DNA from 3 places in the Pseudomonas sp. D5(2026) genome. Region 2 is predicted to be linked to each of the others. Evidence: riboswitches for the same ligand, from Rfam matches in the RefSeq annotation. Region 2 holds a riboswitch; each other region holds the start of a gene.

Region 1 (5,653 bases), 710 kb from region 2:
AGTGTGGAGGCAGGGTTGTTGGCCAATGCCTGCCCGACCCGCGTCGGGCGGGCTACCAACTGCCCGGTACAATTCGGGCAGCGGCCTTGGAAGCGGGTTTCGGCACAGGCACGGCAGAACGTGCATTCGAAGGAGCAGATCAGAGCGTCGGGGCTGTCACCCGGCAGGTCGGCATCACAACACTCGCAGTTGGGGCGTAACTCCAGCATGGGCATGACTCCTGTTCGCAGGCGGAAACCCGGAGTCTGCTACGCCCGAGGCAAGGCTGGCAATGTTCAGTCGCCAGGGCGGTACAGGTGGGCATGCCCGGCACGGTACAAGGCCGATTCGGCGAACGGCGTATCCCCCAGTACATGACCTACCAGGATCAGCGCCGTGCGCCGGAAATCCTTGGCCGCTACGCGTTCGACAATGTCACCGAGGTTGCCGCGCACCCAATCCTGGTCTGGCCAGGTGGCCCGATGCACCACCGCAACCGGGCAGTGCGCGCCATAGTGCGGCACCAACTCATCGACAATGCGCGACAGGTGCTTGACCCCCAGATGAATTGCCAGGGTGCTGCCATGGCGCGCCAGGTCGCCCAATTGCTCACCAGGTGGCATGGGCGAACTGTCGCCATAACGGGTGAGGATCACCGTCTGCGCCACTTCAGGCAAGGTCAGCTCGCAGCCGAGCAGGGCGGCGCTCGCTGCCGTGGCGGTAACGCCGGGGATGACCTGGTAATCGATGCCTAGCGCCTGCAGGTGGCGGATCTGCTCACCGATGGCGCCGTACAGGCTGGGGTCGCCGCTATGCACCCGGGCCACATCCTGACCTTGTTCGTGCGCGCTGCGCATGGCAGCGATGATCTGTTCCAGATGCAGTTCGGCGCTGTTGATCACGGTTTCGGCCTGGTGGCCTTCGAGCACGGCGGCGGGCACCAGTGAACCGGCATAAATGATCACTGGGCACTGACGAATCAGCCGTTGGCCCTTGACCGTGATCAGCTCCGGGTCGCCGGGGCCGGCACCGATAAAGTAGATGGTCATGCTAAGTCCTGGCAAGAAAGAGGGTACGAAACGTTCAGCAGGCCAGGGCGAGCGTCGCCGGGCCCAGTACCTGGCGCGTCAGTAGCAGGCTGGCTGTACCCTGCCGCTGGCTGGCCAGGGCCAGTGCCGCGCTCTCGGCTACGCCCCAGCAGCCGCTGTGCCGGTAGGCAGCGGCGGACCGGTGGCTGAGCAGTGGTTCATAGGGTTGCAGTTGCGCGACATGGTACAGCACCAAAGGCAAACCTAGGTGCTCTGCCAGTTGCAACAACCCGGGCTCGTCGGCCTTCAGGCTGATGCTTGCGATGCCGCGCAGGTCAGCCAACGCCAGGCCCTGGTCGTCCAGAGCCTGGTGCAGCAAGCGATGCAAGGTGTCCGCCGGGCAACCCCGGCGGCAGCCAAAACCAGCGTAGAAGGCAGGCATCAAGCCTGGCTGGAACGGCGGAACAGCCAGGCGCTGAGCAGGCCCAAGGCCAGCCAGAAGGCGGCGTTGGTCAGCCAGGAGGCGACTTTGAACTGGGTTTCCAATGCTTCGGGGGCCAGGCTTTCGTGCACCTCCGGTTGCGGCGCACCGATGACATGAGGCATGACCAGCAGCACGGCGCCCAGCGCCTTCAGCAGCCAGTGGCGGGCAAACACCAGCAAGGCCAGGCCCAGCGCAGTGGCACTGGCTGTACCGACCCACCAGGTCTGGCGTTGCCCCAGGTCGGCGGCCGCAGTACCTGGCAGTTCTGGTGGCAAGCCCAGGGTTGGGGCCAGGCAGAACACGGCGAAGCCAGCCAACCCCCACAATGCGCCAGTGGCGGCGCGTTTGGGCTCGCGAAGGCTGTAAAGGGCGGCGAGGATCAGGGCGAAGCCGACCGCGACCACCAGGTTGCCGCCTGTGGTGGACAGCACGCGCTGCCAGCCGTCTTCCGGCGACCAGGCTTCGGCGCTGTGTTCATGAGCGGCCACTTCGCTACCGTGTTCGTGGTGTGCGGCCGGGGCCGAGGACTCGTAGGTTTCCGCCTCCAGAATCAGCGGAGCAACCCAGAAGCTTTGCAGCAAGGTCAGCAACAGGGCTGCAAGGAGCCCGCTGAAGCCCGCAGTACGGGCAATGCGCGTGATCATCAGGCGTACTCAGTGGCAGGGGAAGGCGGCGCTGTGGCGGGTGTCGTGGGCGGCGTTGTGCACGGCCTCAATGTGCGAGAACCCGGCAAAGTAGACCAGGCACAGACCCAGCAAGCTGGCACCGACGGCGATGGTTACACGCCGGCTGAGGGTAACGGGGGTAGCAAGGCTGTGTTGTTTGGCGCTGGTGACGGGCATGACGCGATCCTCTGCTTTTTTGTGGGCAACGGGCGAGCGCGGCAGCCCCGGACGTGGTCGCCCAAGGGAATGCAACAGCGCCCGCCCACCGCGGGGTGTTCATGAACGTCAGGCCGGTCTCCGGGCTTGCGAGGAAGAGCTGGGCTCCTGGAACGCGTCACCTTCCCATGCCGTACTACAAGGCACAGTGGTACAGACGCTTCACTCGCTTACCGTTGCGGGGGCAGCACCGGCATTGTCCGGCCCTGCAGAAGGGCCTGGGACGCACCGGTTTCCCGTTTCACCCCGTGAGGGGCACCTGAACGCGAGGCATAAGGAGAGCATGGGGCGGGCTTGGCGTCAATGTCATACACAGCGCGAGGCTGTCGAACAGCAGGTACTACAGGCTCAGGCCCGCAGGCAGAAGTGCAGGAACCGGGCGTTCACCCGCGGGCGAATGCCGCCAGCTTGTCGCCATCCAGCCGGTAACGCACCCACTCATCCTGCGCCTCGGCCCCCAGTTTCTGGTAGAAGCCGATCGCTGGCTCGTTCCAGTCCAGCACGCTCCATTCCAGGCGCCCGCAGTTGTTCGCCACCGCTTCGCGGGCAATGTGCTGCAACAACTGCCGGCCAGCGCCATCGCCGCGTTGTTCGGGGGTTACGTACAGGTCTTCCAGATAGATGCCATTGCGCCCGAGCCAGGTCGAGTAGCTGTAGAAGTACACGGCAAAGCCGATTGCACGGCCATCACGCTCGCACATCAGGGCGTGCACAGTGCTGCCTTCTTCGAACAGGCTGTGCTCGATGTCGGCAAGGGTGGCGACTACCTCGTGGCGAGCGCGTTCGTATTCGGCCAGTTCGGTGATGAAGGTGAGGATCTGCTCGGCATCGGTATGCACGGCAGGGCGAATGGTGAGGCTCATGGTGACGGCTTCCTTGGTCCGGATTGGCGATACAGTGATGTGTATCTACGTAATTTAATCAAACTGTACCAGTCGCTGGGAAAGGCGACTCCGGTAGTGTGACAGCACCTATAAAGAAAGTGGAATGCCCGCCATGCTTGCCTCTGCCGACCTGCTGACCGCCTTCGTGCTGTTTGCCTTCGTGTCTTCCATCACGCCAGGCCCCAACAACACCATGTTGCTGGCCTCGGGGGTAAACTTCGGCGTGCGCCGCTCGGTCCCTCACGCCTTGGGTATCAGCTTTGGTTTCATGGTGATGGTACTGGCCGTCGGCCTGGGGCTGGGCGAGGTGTTCAAGGCCTGGCCGCCACTGTACACAGTGCTGCGCTACACTGGCGCCGCCTATCTGCTGTACCTGGCCTGGAAGATCGCCACTTCCGGGCCGGTCGGCACGGCCTCGTCCAGTGCCCGCAAACCGCTGGGCTTCTGGGGAGCAGCGGCGTTCCAGTGGGTCAACCCGAAGGCCTGGGTGATGGCGGTGGGGGCGATTACCACCTACACACCCGCGCAAGGCTATGTAACCAACGTGATCGTCATTGCGGCCTTGTTCGCTTTGGTCAACCTGCCGAGCGTGGGGGTATGGGTGATGTTCGGCAGCGCCCTGCGCAACCTGTTGCAGCATTCGCGCTGGCTGATGCTGTTCAATGTCGTGATGGCCCTGTTGCTGGTGATTTCACTGTACCCGCTGCTGTTTGTAGAATCAGCGTTTTCCTGACCCCGAGAGTACAGTAAGCCCATGCAGTTGATCCCCTGGTCCCACGAATGCGCCGAAGGTTTCACCCTGCGTGGCTGGCGAACCCCGGCCAGTGGCAAACCGCTGCTGCATTTCCTGCATGGCAACGGCTTCTGTTGCCTGACCTATCAACCGCTGCTGATGCGCCTGGGCGAGCATTTCGACCTGTGGCTTTGCGACGTTCAAGGCCATGGCGACAGTGACCATGGCGGGGTGTTTCGCGGCTGGAACCGCTCCGCTGCCTTGGCGGTGGAGGCCTTTCAGGGCGGGCGTGGCGAATATGGCGACGTACAGCGGTTTGCCGTAGGTCACAGCTTCGGTGGCGTGCTCACAGGGCTGATCCTGGGCAGTGAGCCGCAACTGTTCGCACGTGCCGTGCTGCTCGACCCGGTACTGTTCAGCCGACGCATGATCGGCGTGATGGGGGCGGCAGCCCTGGTCGGCCTGCATCAGCGCCACGGCCTGGCCCGCAAGGCTGCCAGCCGCCGCAGCCACTGGCCCGATCGCGAGTCGGCGTTGGCCTCGCTGGAAGGGCGCGGCATCTTCAAAGGCTGGACACATGCGGCACTGCAGGCCTATGTCGAGCATGCCATCGGGGATTGTGGCGAGGCTGTGGTGCTCAAGTGCCGGCCCAGCCGTGAAGTGGAAATCTTCAGCTCGTTCCCTAAACGCTTGTGGGCCAGTCTGGCTGCAATCAGGACGCCGACACGAGTGTTGTATGGCGAAGACACCTATCCCTTTGTGCCACATTCGGTGAATCGCCTGGCGCTGCTAAACCGCAATGTGACCGCACGGCAAGTTCCCGGTGGGCACTGTTTCATGCAGGAAGACCCGGCCATGGCGGCCGAGCAGGTGCTCGGTTTCTTGCAGGTTTGACTGTTCTGCAGGTGGGACGAAGCATGCCATTTTAGTCAGCTACCGCTTGATTGGCATCATTGATAAGGTTATCTCAACCAAGAGAGGAGCCTTCTCATGAAAAAGATTCTGGGTATTCACCGCAGCCCTCACGCCCATTGGGTGGGTGATGGTTTTCCGGTGCGCAGCCTGTTCACCTACGACAACCTGGCCAGCCGGATAAGCCCGTTCCTGCTGCTGGACTACGCCGGTCCGCATGATTTCGCCCCGACCCAGGCCCGACGCGGTGTAGGCCAGCATCCGCATCGCGGCTTCGAGACGGTGACCATCGTCTACCAGGGTGAACTGGAGCACCGTGACTCTACCGGTGCTGGCGGCTTGATCGGCCCTGGTGACGTGCAGTGGATGACGGCTGCCAACGGCATCATCCATGAAGAGTTTCATTCTCCTGGCTTTGCCCGCAGTGGTGGCACATTGGAAATGGTCCAGTTATGGGTGAACCTGCCGGCGCGGGACAAGCGTGCAGCGGCCGGCTACCAGACGCTGCTGGCCGGCGAAATTCCGGTGGTAGCGATGGACGGTGATGCCGGGAGCTTGCGGGTGATTGCTGGTGACTACCATGGGCACCAGGGGCCGGCGCGGACCTTCACGGCGATGGATGTGTGGGATTTGCGGCTCAACGCCGGCGCGACCCTGCAGTTGCCGGTTGCTGCCGGTCGCAATGCGGCGCTGGTGGTGTTGCGAGGTAACGTTCGAATCAATAGCGAGCGCGAAGCAGGCCCGTCCAGCCT
Region 2 (5,653 bases):
CTGTCTGATTCTCTGCCCTTGGTCCACCATGCAACTGACCCGTCACGTCGATGCCAATGCGCCGCTTTGCGCACTGATCCGCAGCCTCGCCACGCGCCCAGGCTTTGTGCCCACGCACCTGCCCCAGGTGCAGGTGCTGAGCTGGGACCACTATGTGGCCAGCAGCCCGCAGATCTACGAACCAAGCCTGATGATCCTGGCCCAGGGCAGCAAGCTGGCGCGCCTGGGGCCGCGCACCCTGGAGTACGGCGCCGGGCATTACTTGGTGCAGGCGTTGTCGGTGCCGTTCATGTGCGAAACCTTCGCCACCCGCGAGGCGCCGCTGTTGGGCGTGGCGGTGGGCATCGACCGTGGCGTGCTGGGTGAACTGGTGCAGAGCATGGGCCTGGCACCGGACGCTGAAGTGCAGGCGCAAACCCCGCAGTCAATGACATCGGCGGCACTCGATGCGCCCATGCGCGAAAGCGTGGAACGGCTGCTGCGCTGCCTGCACGACCCGCTGGACGCCAAAGTGCTGGGCCCGGCGCGTGTACGCGAAGTGCTGTACACCGCCCTGCGGGGTCCCCAGGCCGGTGTGCTGCGGGCACTGGTGGAGCAACAGGGGCACTTCGCCCGCATCGGCGCTGCCCTCGCCCACCTGCGCGAGCACTACAGCGAGCCGCTGAGCGTGGAGGCGCTGGCTGCGTGCGCCAACATGAGCGTTTCGACCTTCCACGAACATTTCAAGCGCTGCACCGACATGGCGCCGATGCAGTACCTCAAGCGCTTGCGGCTACTCAAGGCGCAGCAGATGCTGATCGGCGAAGGCCTGGGCGTGGCACAGGCTGCGCACCGGGTGGGCTATCAGAGCACCTCGCAGTTCAGTCGCGAGTACAAGCGCCAGTTCGAACGTAGCCCGGGGGATGAATTGCCTTACCAGAGCTTGCCGGTGTAGTTGCTTGACCTGGACGGCCCCTGCAGGTCAGTCCACCAGCGGCCACTGCGCCAAGGGCCAGTAAGCCCCCTTGCGCGACTCGTAGAGCGTAAAGTGTCGTGCGGTGAGGTAAAACTCCGGCGCGCTGCTGGCCTCGGGCGGCTGCCCGCGGTAATCCCTGGACAGCGTCAGGTGCGGTCGATACTCACGTTTGGCCGCCTCCATCCCCAACGGCAGCAGCGCCTGCTGCAAACCGTACACCAGTTGCAACAGGGTCGGCGGTACCTGCTGCGCCTCCAGCACCAGGGCGCTGGCCCGCTGCCACACCTGCAAACGGTCGAGCAACAGCCGCGGCGCCGAGGCTGGCAGCGCCAGTTGGTCGACGGCCGCGCAAATCGCAGGCACCTGCGCGGTATCCACATCACCGAGGAACAGCAGCGTGACGTGGAAGTTGGCGGCCGGCACCGGTTTGCCGCTGCGCAGGTTCAGCCCTCGCCGCCACTGGGCCAGGTCACGGCGCTGGGCGTCGCTGACCGGCAAGGCGAAGAACAGCCGCTTGAACGGACTACCACTGGGGCGTATATCCTGAACCATACCAACTCCCTGACATGAAACGTTTGCGCAAGACTGTAGGGTATTACACCAATGTCGCCCCACAGTTTCGTAACAATCAGTACAAACTACCCCCATGATTGTTTATGCTGGCGGGCTCATGCCATGGCGCATGGCCATTCTTCGACCAGTAAACGTCCATGAAAATTGCACTCGTACTCATCTTCGTCCTCTCGATCGCCTATGTTCACCTGCGCGGTCGGGTTCGCCACAAGCTGACTCGCCAGCTGGGCGACCACTCCAGCTTCCTGGCCCCGATCAACAGCTTCCTGTACCTGTTCTCCAAACACCCGGCTAAGCCTTACCTGCCGGTCGAGGCCTTTCCAGAACTGAAACCGCTGCAGGACCACTGGCAGGAGATCCGCGAGGAAGGTCGCCAGTTGCTGCACGTGGGTGAAATCAAGAAGTCCGACAATTACGATGACGTCGGTTTCAACTCGTTCTTCAAGACCGGCTGGAAGCGCTTTTACCTGAAGTGGTATGGCGAAAGCCACCCGTCGGCAATGGCCCTTTGCCCACGCACGACCGAGCTGCTGCAAGGCATCGGCACGGTCAAGGCGGCCATGTTCGCCACCCTGCCACCCGGTGCCAAGCTGGTGCGCCACCGTGACCCGTATGCCGGTTCCTACCGCTACCACCTGGGCCTGGACACACCGAATGACGATGGCTGCTACATCGATGTGGACGGCGAGAAATACGCGTGGCGCGATGGTGAGGGGGTCATCTTCGACGAAACCTACATCCACTATGCGGCCAACACCACCGAGCACAACCGCATCATCCTGTTCTGCGACGTCGAACGCCCGCTCAAGTACCGCTGGGCAACTGCGTTCAACCGCTGGTTCAGCCGCAACGTGATGGCCGCTGCCGCTGCGCCCAACGACGCCAGCGACAAGACCGGTGGCATCAACCGCCTGTTCACCCGCATCTACAAGATCCGCGAGCGTGGCAAGGCGCTGAAAAAGCGCAACCGCATGCGCTACTACCTGGAAAAATGGGCAGTGGTCGCGGCGTTGGTGCTGGTGTTCATCTACATCTGAAGGCTCAACGCAGGCCACTGTACGAGTGACCTGCGTTTACCAACCAAAGTACCGCCTCACACGTGCAACTCTTCGACTAGCCTGAAAGCTCCACTCGCAACCCCCCCAAGGTGAAGACGATGAGCATGATGGACTGGGACGCCTACCGTAAGCAGTTGATGGCCGGCATCGGCGATCTCAAGCAACTCTCACCCGACACCGTAGCCGGCTACATGACCGCCAGCGGTGCAGGCGCCAAAACCAACCACCTGGATGCCAAGACCCGCGAGCTGATCTCCTTGGCCGTGGCTGTGACCACCCGCTGCGACGGCTGTATCGCCGTGCATTCGCAGCAGGCCGTCAAAGCGGGTGCCAGCCGCGAGGAAATTGCCGAGGCCCTCGGCGTGGCCGTGGCCATGAACGCCGGTGCCGCGCTGGTGTACTCGGCCCGCGCAATGGACGCGGTGGGCAAGGCCAACGGTTGAGCACAAACGGCGTCGTCGCCCTTGCGCGACGGCGCCGCGCCACCCAGACTGGGCGGCTCACCCCGCGCAGGAACCCGCATGATCCACATTCGCCCCATGACGCCGGAAGATTTTGATCGTTTCTGGCCCACCTTCCAGGCCATTGTCCAAGCCCGTGAAACCTACGCTTTCGACCCGGCGCTGAGCTTCGAGCAGGCCCGCCAGCTGTGGCTGGAGCTGCCCTTGCACACGCTGTTGGCCGAAGAAGATGGCGAGCTACTGGGGTCCTATTACCTCAAGCCCAATGCTGCCGGGCCTGGTGCGCATGTAGGCAATTGCGGCTACATGGTCTGCGAACAGGCGCGCGGCCGGGGCGTGGCGCGCTTGATGTGCGAGCACTCGCAAAAGCTCGCGCGCCAGGAAGGCTTTCTGGCATTGCAGTTCAACTCGGTGGTAGCCACCAACGCAGTGGCCGTGGCGCTATGGCACAAGCTGGGCTTTGAAACAGTCGGCCGTTTGCCCAAGGCCTACCGTCATGCCCGCCTGGGGCTGGTGGACTGCCTGGTGATGTACAAATGGCTGGCGGATGAGCCGGTGGTGGAGAAGCCGCCGCTGCTGATCGGGCGCAAGAACATCGAGGCACGGGTATCGCGGCGCCGCGGGCGCTAGCCTGTTCAGGCAAACCTGCCTTCAAACTCACAACCTGATTTTTTCGCGACACTCACAGCACACCCACATTTGACGCCCCAGCCTTTCAATGGTCAGATGCGCGCCAGTTTCAGGTGCCCTGCGCCGCCGCGCGCAGGGTGAAACGGGAAACCGGTGCGTCGTGTTGCCCACGACAAGTCCGGTGCTGCCCCCGCAACGGTAAGCGAGCGAACCCTTCGAGATACCACTGTGCTCAGGCATGGGAAGGTGAAGGTTTCATGCCCCTCGCAAGCCCGGAGACCGGCCTGGAGCTTCACTTGGCAACCCGCGGTGGGCGGGCGCAGGCCGGAATCCGTGCGCGCGCCTGCCTGCATGGTTCGCCTTTGCGTGTTTTCCACCGGGATCCATTCATTCCTGCAGCAGTGGAACGACATGTCCCGTATGTTCAAGCTTCACCCTCTGGCGGCCTGCCTGGCCGTCACCCTGCCGGCGCTGGCTGATGACCGCGACCCGCAGCCTCTGGCCCTGCCTTCCACGGCCATCACCGACACCCTCGACAGCCGTACCATCGACCTGGCCACGCCGACCCAGGCAGGCTCGCGCCTTGGCCTCAGTGCCCTGGAGACGCCGGCCAGCACCAGCAGTATCAGCGAACGGCAGATTCAGCAGCGCAACAACCTCACAGTGCAGGATGCAGTGACCCGCTCGCCGGGCATTACCTTCGTCGGCTCACCGGGGGACGGCGGTACAGGCTTGTCTGCCCGCGGCTTTGCCGGCCACAGCTCGGTGATGACCCTGTTCGACGGCGCGCGCCTGTACACCGGTGCCGGCACCCAAACCTTCCCGGTCGACCCGTGGATGGTCGAACGCATCGAGGTGATTCGCGGCCCGGCCTCGGTACTGCATGGCGAAGGCGCCACCGGCGCGGTGATCAACGTGATCCCGAAAAAACCTTTTGCCGGCGAAGTGCGCAACCACCTGCGCCTGGGTTACGGCTCGTGGGACCGCCAGCAGCTCGGCCTGGACAGCGGCGGCAGCCTCAGCGAGCGCCTGAGCTACCGCCTGACGCTGAACCAGCAGGCCGGCAATGGCTGGGTCGACCGCACCGCTTCACGTAGCCTGGCCATGAGCGCCGCGCTGCGTTTCGATGCCAGTGATGACCTCAGCTTCACGCTGGCCCATGACCGCGGCGATGCACAACCTGCCAACTACTACGGCACCCCGCTGATCGACGGCCACTACCGCAGCAGCCTGCGCAAAAAGAACTACAACGTACAGAACGACGTGCAGCAGTACGTTGATGAATGGACCCGGCTGACAACCGACTGGGCGCTGAACGACCAGCTCAGCGCCAGCAACCAGCTGTACTACATCAAAAGCCGCCGCCACTGGCGCAACGCCGAGGACTACAGCTGGGACGCAGAGCGTCAGCAACTGCTGCGCGGCAGCTACCTGGAGATCAAGCACAACCAGGAGCAGTTCGGCGACCGCCAGACCTTCACCTTCGACCACACCCTGTTCGGCCTGGCCAGCAAGACCGTGCTCGGTGCCGAGTACAACAAGGTGCGCTTCAACGTCGACAGCAATTCCCCCTACAACGATGTCGGCGGCGACTACGTCGACCCGTGGCAGCCACAGCCCGGCGGGTTCCATAGCGCCTCGCCGTTGCGGCCGCAAACGCTCTCGACCACCCATACCTTTGCCCTGTTTGCCGAAAACCGCCTGCAATTGAGCGATCGCCTGTCGTTGGTTACCGGCGTGCGTCGCGACCAGAACCACATCGACCGCAACAACTTGACCAACGACAGCCGCAGCGATCGTAGCCTGCAAGGTGGCAACTGGCGCGTGGGGCTGGTGTATGCACTCAACGACGACCTGTCGTTGTACGGCCAGTACTCAACCAGCGAGGACGGGGTCAACAACCTCATCAGCCTCAGCCCCGCGCAGATGCACTATGACCTGACCGAGGCGAAGCAGACCGAGGCCGGCATCAAGCA
Region 3 (5,653 bases), 310 kb from region 2:
CTTCAGGTCGCACAGGTAGGTATCCAGGCGCGGCAGCCAAAGCGCCGCATCGTCCAGTTGCCCTTCCAGTTGCAACTCACGGTCAATGTGGTTGGCCTTGACCAGCTCGAGGATGTCACGCTGCAACTCGCGGGCACGCCGAGGGTCGAGCAACTGCGCTTCGTAGAATTCGTCGGCCAGTTGTTCCAGGTGGCGCAGCGGGCCATAGGTTTCAGCACGGGTCAGCGGCGGCATCAGGTGGTCGATGATCACCGCCTGGGTACGGCGCTTGGCCTGGGCGCCCTCGCCCGGGTCGTTGACGATGAACGGGTAGATGTTCGGCAGCGGGCCAAGCAGCGCGTCCGGCCAGCACTGCGCCGATAGCCCGACGCCTTTGCCGGGCAACCATTCGAGGTTGCCGTGCTTGCCGACGTGGATCACCGCATCGGCGGCAAATGCGTGACGCAGCCAGAAGTGAAACGCCAGGTAGCCGTGCGGTGGCACCAGGTCAGGGTCGTGATACACCGCGCTAGGGTCCACCTGGTAGCCCCGCGCCGGCTGGATACCAACGAAGGTCAAGCCAAAGCGCAGGCCGGCAACCATCAACCGGCCGCTGCGGTACATCGGGTCCTGTTCGGGCGGCCCCCAGCGTTCCAGCACTGCCTGGCGGTTGGCCTGCGGCAGGCGCTCGAAGGCCACCTGGTAATCGGCCAGGCTCAGGCTCTGGGCACAGGGGCGCTGGTCGAGGTGGTCGAGGTCGTTGGTCACGCCACCGAGCAACTGGTGGATCAGTTGCGTACCGCTGCCCGGCAGTTCGGCCAGCGGATAGCCTTCGGCCTGCAGCGCCTTGAGGATGTTGAGTGCGGCGGCGGGCGTGTCCAGACCGACACCATTACCAATGCGACCATCCCGGGTCGGGTAGTTGGCCAGCACCAGGGCTACACGCTTCTGGGCATTGGGCAGGCGGGCCAGCTCGACCCAGCGGCGGGCCAATTCGGCGACAAAGTCCATGCGCTCGGGGTGGGCGCGGTAGCAGACAACGTCGGACTGGCTGCGCTCGCTGCGCCAGGCCATGTCCTTGAAACTGACCGGGCGCGTGATGATGCGCCCGTCCAGCTCCGGCAACGCAATGTGCATGGCCAGGTCGCGCGCGCCCAGGCCCTGCTCGCTGGCTTCCCAGCCAGGCTGGTTGTCCTGCGCGCAGATGGCCTGCAGCACCGGGATGTCGCGACGGAACGGGCGCAGGTTGGGGCGCTCGGGGCTGGACAGGGCAAAACCGGTGGTATTGATCAGCACTTCGGCGCCGACCTCGTCCAGCCAGGCTTCGACCTGTTCCAGGCAGGCGCTTTCCTTGAGGCTGGCCACGGCGATCGGCAACGGGTTCAGGCCGGCAGCCTGCAGGCGCTGGCAGAACACGTCGATGAAGGCGGTATTGGCCGCTTGCAGGTGCGAGCGGTAGAACAGTAACGGCGCCACCGGCTGTTCGGGGTGCCAGTGCGGGTACCAGTCCTCGAGTGTCGCGCTGCCGTTGGCCGGGTGATAGACCGCCGTGCGCGGCAAAGGCTGCGGTTCGTCCCAGGCATAGTCGCGGCCCAGCCACTGGCTGGCCAGGCAGTTGAACAGGTTGATGGCGTTGGCCTTGCCGCCCTGGCGCAGGTAATGCCAAAGCCGCTCGGCCTGCTCACCGCGGACGTTGCCCAGGCTGGTCAGCTCCGGGTCTGGGCGGTCGTCGCCCGGCACCAGAATCAGCTGCACGCCACGGGCGGCCAGCTCGACCAGTTGTTCGACACCATAGCGCCAGTAACCAACGCCACCGTGCAGCGACACCAGGATGACCTTGGCATGGCGCAGCACCTGGTCGACATACAGGTCGACCGATGCATGGTTCTGCACCTGCATCGGGTTGGCCAGGCGCAGGCCGGGAAAGTCTTCGGGCAATTGCTCGGCGGTGTCGGCGAGCAATGCCAGGTGCGAATCGCCGCTGCAGAGAATCACCAGCTCGGCGGGTGTCTGGCCGAGGTCGGCAATGCTGTCATCCGGTACGAAACCACCGGGCTGGGTCCGCAGCAGGTGCATGGGTCAGGCGCCCAGTGCCTGGCGCAGGCGCGCTTCCAGCTGGGCAGCATCGAGGTCCTGGCCGATCAGCACCAGGCGGGTAATGCGCGGCTCGTCGGCACGCCAGGCGCGGTCGAAGTGCTTGTCGAAACGGGTACCCACACCTTGTACCAGCAGGCGCATCGGCTTGCCCGGGATGGCGGCGAAGCCTTTGGCGCGCAGGATACCGAACTCCACCACCAGCTGGGTCAGCGCATCGAGCAGCAGGCTTTCGTCGGCTTCAGGCAGGTCGATGGAGATGGAATCGAAAGCGTCGTGGTCATGATCGTCATGATCGTCGCCGTCGTGGTGGGAATCGTGGTGAGTTCGACGGCCATCGATATGTGACTCGGACTCGGCACCCACGCCCAGCAGCACGTCCAGTGGCAGCTTGCCGCTGCTGGCCTCGATCACTTTCACCGCCGGCGGCAGTTCTTCGGCCACCTCGGCACGCACCTTGGCCAGGCCTTCGGCGTCGATCAGGTCGGCCTTGTTCAACACCACCAGGTCGGCGCTGGCCAGCTGGTCAGCGAACAGCTCGTGCAGGGGCGATTCATGGTCCAGGTTAGGGTCGAGCTTGCGCTGGGCATCGACCTGGTCCGGGTAGGCGGCGAAGGTGCCAGCGGCCACGGCCGGGCTGTCGACCACGGTGATGACCGCATCGACGGTGCAGGCATTGCGGATTTCCGGCCACTGGAACGCTTGTACCAATGGTTTGGGCAGGGCCAGGCCGCTGGTTTCGATGAGAATGTGGTCGAGGTCGCCACGGCGTGCGACCAGCTCACGCATCACCGGGAAGAATTCTTCCTGCACGGTGCAGCACAGGCAACCGTTGGCCAGTTCGTAGACGCGGCCGCTGGCTTCTTCCTCGGTGCAACCGATGCTGCACTGCTTGAGGATTTCGCCATCGATGCCCAGTTCGCCGAACTCGTTGACGATGACCGCAATGCGGCGGCCCTGGGCGTTGTCGAGCATGTGGCGCAGCAAGGTGGTCTTGCCCGAGCCGAGGAAGCCGGTGACGATGGTGACGGGGAGCTTGGCCAGTGTTTTCATGTCGCATTGCCCTTGGCAGTGTGGCGCGGGCATGCAGGACGACAGCCGCGGGCCGGACCGGCCGGGCTTGTTCGCCACCGGATCACCCCGCCCGGTTGAAAGTCGAAAACGTGACGAGGCAGGTCTCCTGGCTTGCACCGTTCCATGCCCCCGTTCAGTTGAACAGCGGGCTGGCGGGATGACGCCTTCCCGCGCGCTGACGCAGTGGCTGTGTCGATCCGTTGTCGGTGCTTACAGTTGCGGGGGCAGCCGCGGCTTGTACCGCGTTCCCGTCTTAGCTCCGGCCATGCCGAAGAACCTCGAAGTGGGCAAGGCTACGCAGTGGCTGGCGGGTGGTCAACCATTGCTGCCGGCTGGTCGACCATAAGGGCAGCAACTGCGCTACAGTGGCACTTTTTCAACGGACAAGGACGCCCCATGCCCCTCGCCCCCGCCCTACCGGTATTGCGCATGTTCTCCGCCGACAAGGCCAAGGCTTTTTACCTGGATTTTCTGCAGATGCAGGGGCAAGACCCGTTCGGCAACCGCCTGCGCTTTTGCCAGCAGATCGATGACGAGGCCAACCCATGAAGGCATTGGGCAAACGCGAGATAAGTCGCCTGGAGCGGGAGTTGGTCGCGTGCCTGACCGATGCCTGCGAAGCCGCCAAGGCGGAGATTGTCGGCTTCAGTTGGCTTACCCATCGCCTCGACCCCGAGGACTTTCCGAGCAGCCTGCGTATCACCTGGGTATTCGAGCAAGAGGCCGACAAGGCAGCGGCCGTGGTCGGTGATGCGAAGGCGCGCATGCTGGCGCTTACCGGCCTGGCGCTGGAGCAAGCCGGCATTCAGCTGGACAATCCGGCCTGGCATGTGCGATTCGACAGTGAAGAGGCCTGCGTGCACGGCCACGGCGGAGACTGGGCCAAGCGCTTGCAGACGCAGCGCTGAGCCCCAACCGGCAGCCGGTGCTTTACCCGGCCCCAAACGGTCCGTTAGGCTACGCATTCCCTAAATTACGAGGTGTTCGTCCAATGCGCCATTGATGCCGCCGTCCGTTCGACGGCCAGTCTTCAGCCTCCGGTTCGTTCCGGAGATGTCGCGGCATTTGTGGAGATGTACATGACGAACACGTCGATTCTGACGCTGGACAGCGTTTCCTTGGTCTTGCCTGATGGCAGGCCGCTGTTTAGCAACCTCAACGAAACCTTCGACCAACGCCGCACCGGCCTGGTCGGGCGCAATGGCGTGGGCAAAAGCCTGCTAGGGCAAATTCTTGCCGGCCAGCGTGAACCGAGCAGCGGCCATTGTCGGCGCCTCGGGCCTGTCCACTTGCTGGATCAGCAAGTCATCGAGCGCAGCGCCACGCTGGCCGACCTGGCTCAAGTGGGGCCGGTGATTGCGGCGCTGGAACGCATCGAGCAAGGCAGCATCAAGCCCCAGGATTTCGACACCGTTGGCGAGCGCTGGGATATGCGCGAGCAATTGCAACTGCAGCTTCAGTGCCACGGCCTGGGTCAACTTGACTGGCGCCAGCCCGCTCGGACCCTGAGCGGTGGCCAAGCCATGCGCGTGGCACTGATTGGCGCGTGGCTCAGCGATGCTGATTACCTGATCCTCGACGAGCCAAGCAATCACCTGGACAGCAACGCCCGCGCCCAGTTGCTGAGCATGATCGAAGCCTGGGACCGTGGCTTGCTGGTGATCAGCCACGACCGCAGCCTGCTGGCGCACATGGCACGCATTGTCGAATTATCCAGCCTGGGCTTGCAGGCCTATGGTGGCAACTACAGCCTCTATAGTGCGCAAAAAGCCAACCAGACGGCGCAGGCCCAGCAGCAACTTGCCCGGCTGAAGCAGGAGCAGCAACGCCAGGCCGGTGAACTGCAGCGCCAACGCGAAGACCTGGAGCGCCATCAGGCCCGGGCCGGGCGCCAAGCCAGGCACGCCAACCAAGCCAAGATCCTGGTCGACCGCAAGCAGGAGCGCAGCCAGGCCACTGCCGGCAAGCAGCGCCGCGACCATCGCGATGCTCGGCAAACGCTTATGGGCAAAGTGCGTGACGCCGCCCGCGAGGTGGAGCGAGACAGCGCTATTACCTTGCACACGCCCACCCCTCAGCGTCATCCGGGCCGTGAAGTGTTGGCCTTGCAGGCACTTTGCTTGCCCCATGGCACCCGTAAAGCGCTTGACCTGCGCTTGTGCCTGGGCCAGCGCGTAGGGCTGATCGGCGCCAATGGCAGTGGCAAGTCCACCCTGCTCAGGCTGCTGAATGGGGAATTGCCGGCATCGCCCGACAACGTGCGCCTCAGTGGTGAGACCGCCCTACTCGACCAGCACTGCAGCACACTGGCAGGCAACCGCAGCGTGCTCGAACACCTGCGCCAAGCCAACCCGACGCTGGCCCAGGGAAAATTGCGCAGCCGCCTGGCGCAACTGGGCCTGGATGCGGCCCGTATCGAACTGCCCAGTGGCCTACTTAGCGGCGGCGAGCGTATGAAGGCGGCGCTGGCCGCCGTGCTGTATCGTGAACGGCCGCTCGACCTGTT

Evidence for each region. A riboswitch is a leader RNA that binds a small molecule or an ion and turns the genes downstream of it on or off. The one in region 2 is predicted to bind cobalamin.
Region 1: linked by a shared signal. The riboswitch ahead of AC3B5Q_RS12915 (CbtB domain-containing protein) and the one ahead of AC3B5Q_RS16345 (TonB-dependent receptor) in region 2 are both predicted to bind cobalamin.
Region 3: linked by a shared signal. The riboswitch ahead of cobW (cobalamin biosynthesis protein CobW) and the one ahead of AC3B5Q_RS16345 (TonB-dependent receptor) in region 2 are both predicted to bind cobalamin.

Annotation. Positions count from the first base shown of each region.
Region 1 covers NZ_CM173421.1:2,806,047-2,811,699, forward strand. Annotated here, with positions in the region: gene AC3B5Q_RS12895 (DUF1272 domain-containing protein) at 1-209, opposite strand, end outside; gene cobM (precorrin-4 C(11)-methyltransferase) at 276-1,028, opposite strand; gene AC3B5Q_RS12905 (cobalamin biosynthesis protein) at 1,063-1,449, opposite strand; gene AC3B5Q_RS12910 (CbtA family protein) at 1,449-2,135, opposite strand; gene AC3B5Q_RS12915 (CbtB domain-containing protein) at 2,145-2,333, opposite strand; cobalamin riboswitch at 2,428-2,650, opposite strand; gene AC3B5Q_RS12920 (GNAT family N-acetyltransferase) at 2,756-3,235, opposite strand; gene AC3B5Q_RS12925 (LysE family translocator) at 3,360-3,989, shown strand; gene AC3B5Q_RS12930 (alpha/beta fold hydrolase) at 4,011-4,883, shown strand; gene AC3B5Q_RS12935 (pirin family protein) at 4,980-5,653, shown strand, end outside.
Region 2 covers NZ_CM173421.1:3,517,554-3,523,206, forward strand. Annotated here, with positions in the region: gene AC3B5Q_RS16320 (AraC family transcriptional regulator) at 29-934, shown strand; gene thpR (RNA 2',3'-cyclic phosphodiesterase) at 962-1,507, opposite strand; gene lpxO (lipid A hydroxylase LpxO) at 1,666-2,565, shown strand; gene AC3B5Q_RS16335 (carboxymuconolactone decarboxylase family protein) at 2,685-3,029, shown strand; gene AC3B5Q_RS16340 (GNAT family N-acetyltransferase) at 3,108-3,677, shown strand; cobalamin riboswitch at 3,772-3,979, shown strand; gene AC3B5Q_RS16345 (TonB-dependent receptor) at 4,089-5,653, shown strand, end outside.
Region 3 covers NZ_CM173421.1:3,205,639-3,211,291, forward strand. Annotated here, with positions in the region: gene cobN (cobaltochelatase subunit CobN) at 1-2,055, opposite strand, end outside; gene cobW (cobalamin biosynthesis protein CobW) at 2,059-3,126, opposite strand; cobalamin riboswitch at 3,227-3,443, opposite strand; gene AC3B5Q_RS14925 (hypothetical protein) at 3,544-3,696, shown strand; gene AC3B5Q_RS14930 (hypothetical protein) at 3,693-4,055, shown strand; gene AC3B5Q_RS14935 (ATP-binding cassette domain-containing protein) at 4,227-5,653, shown strand, end outside.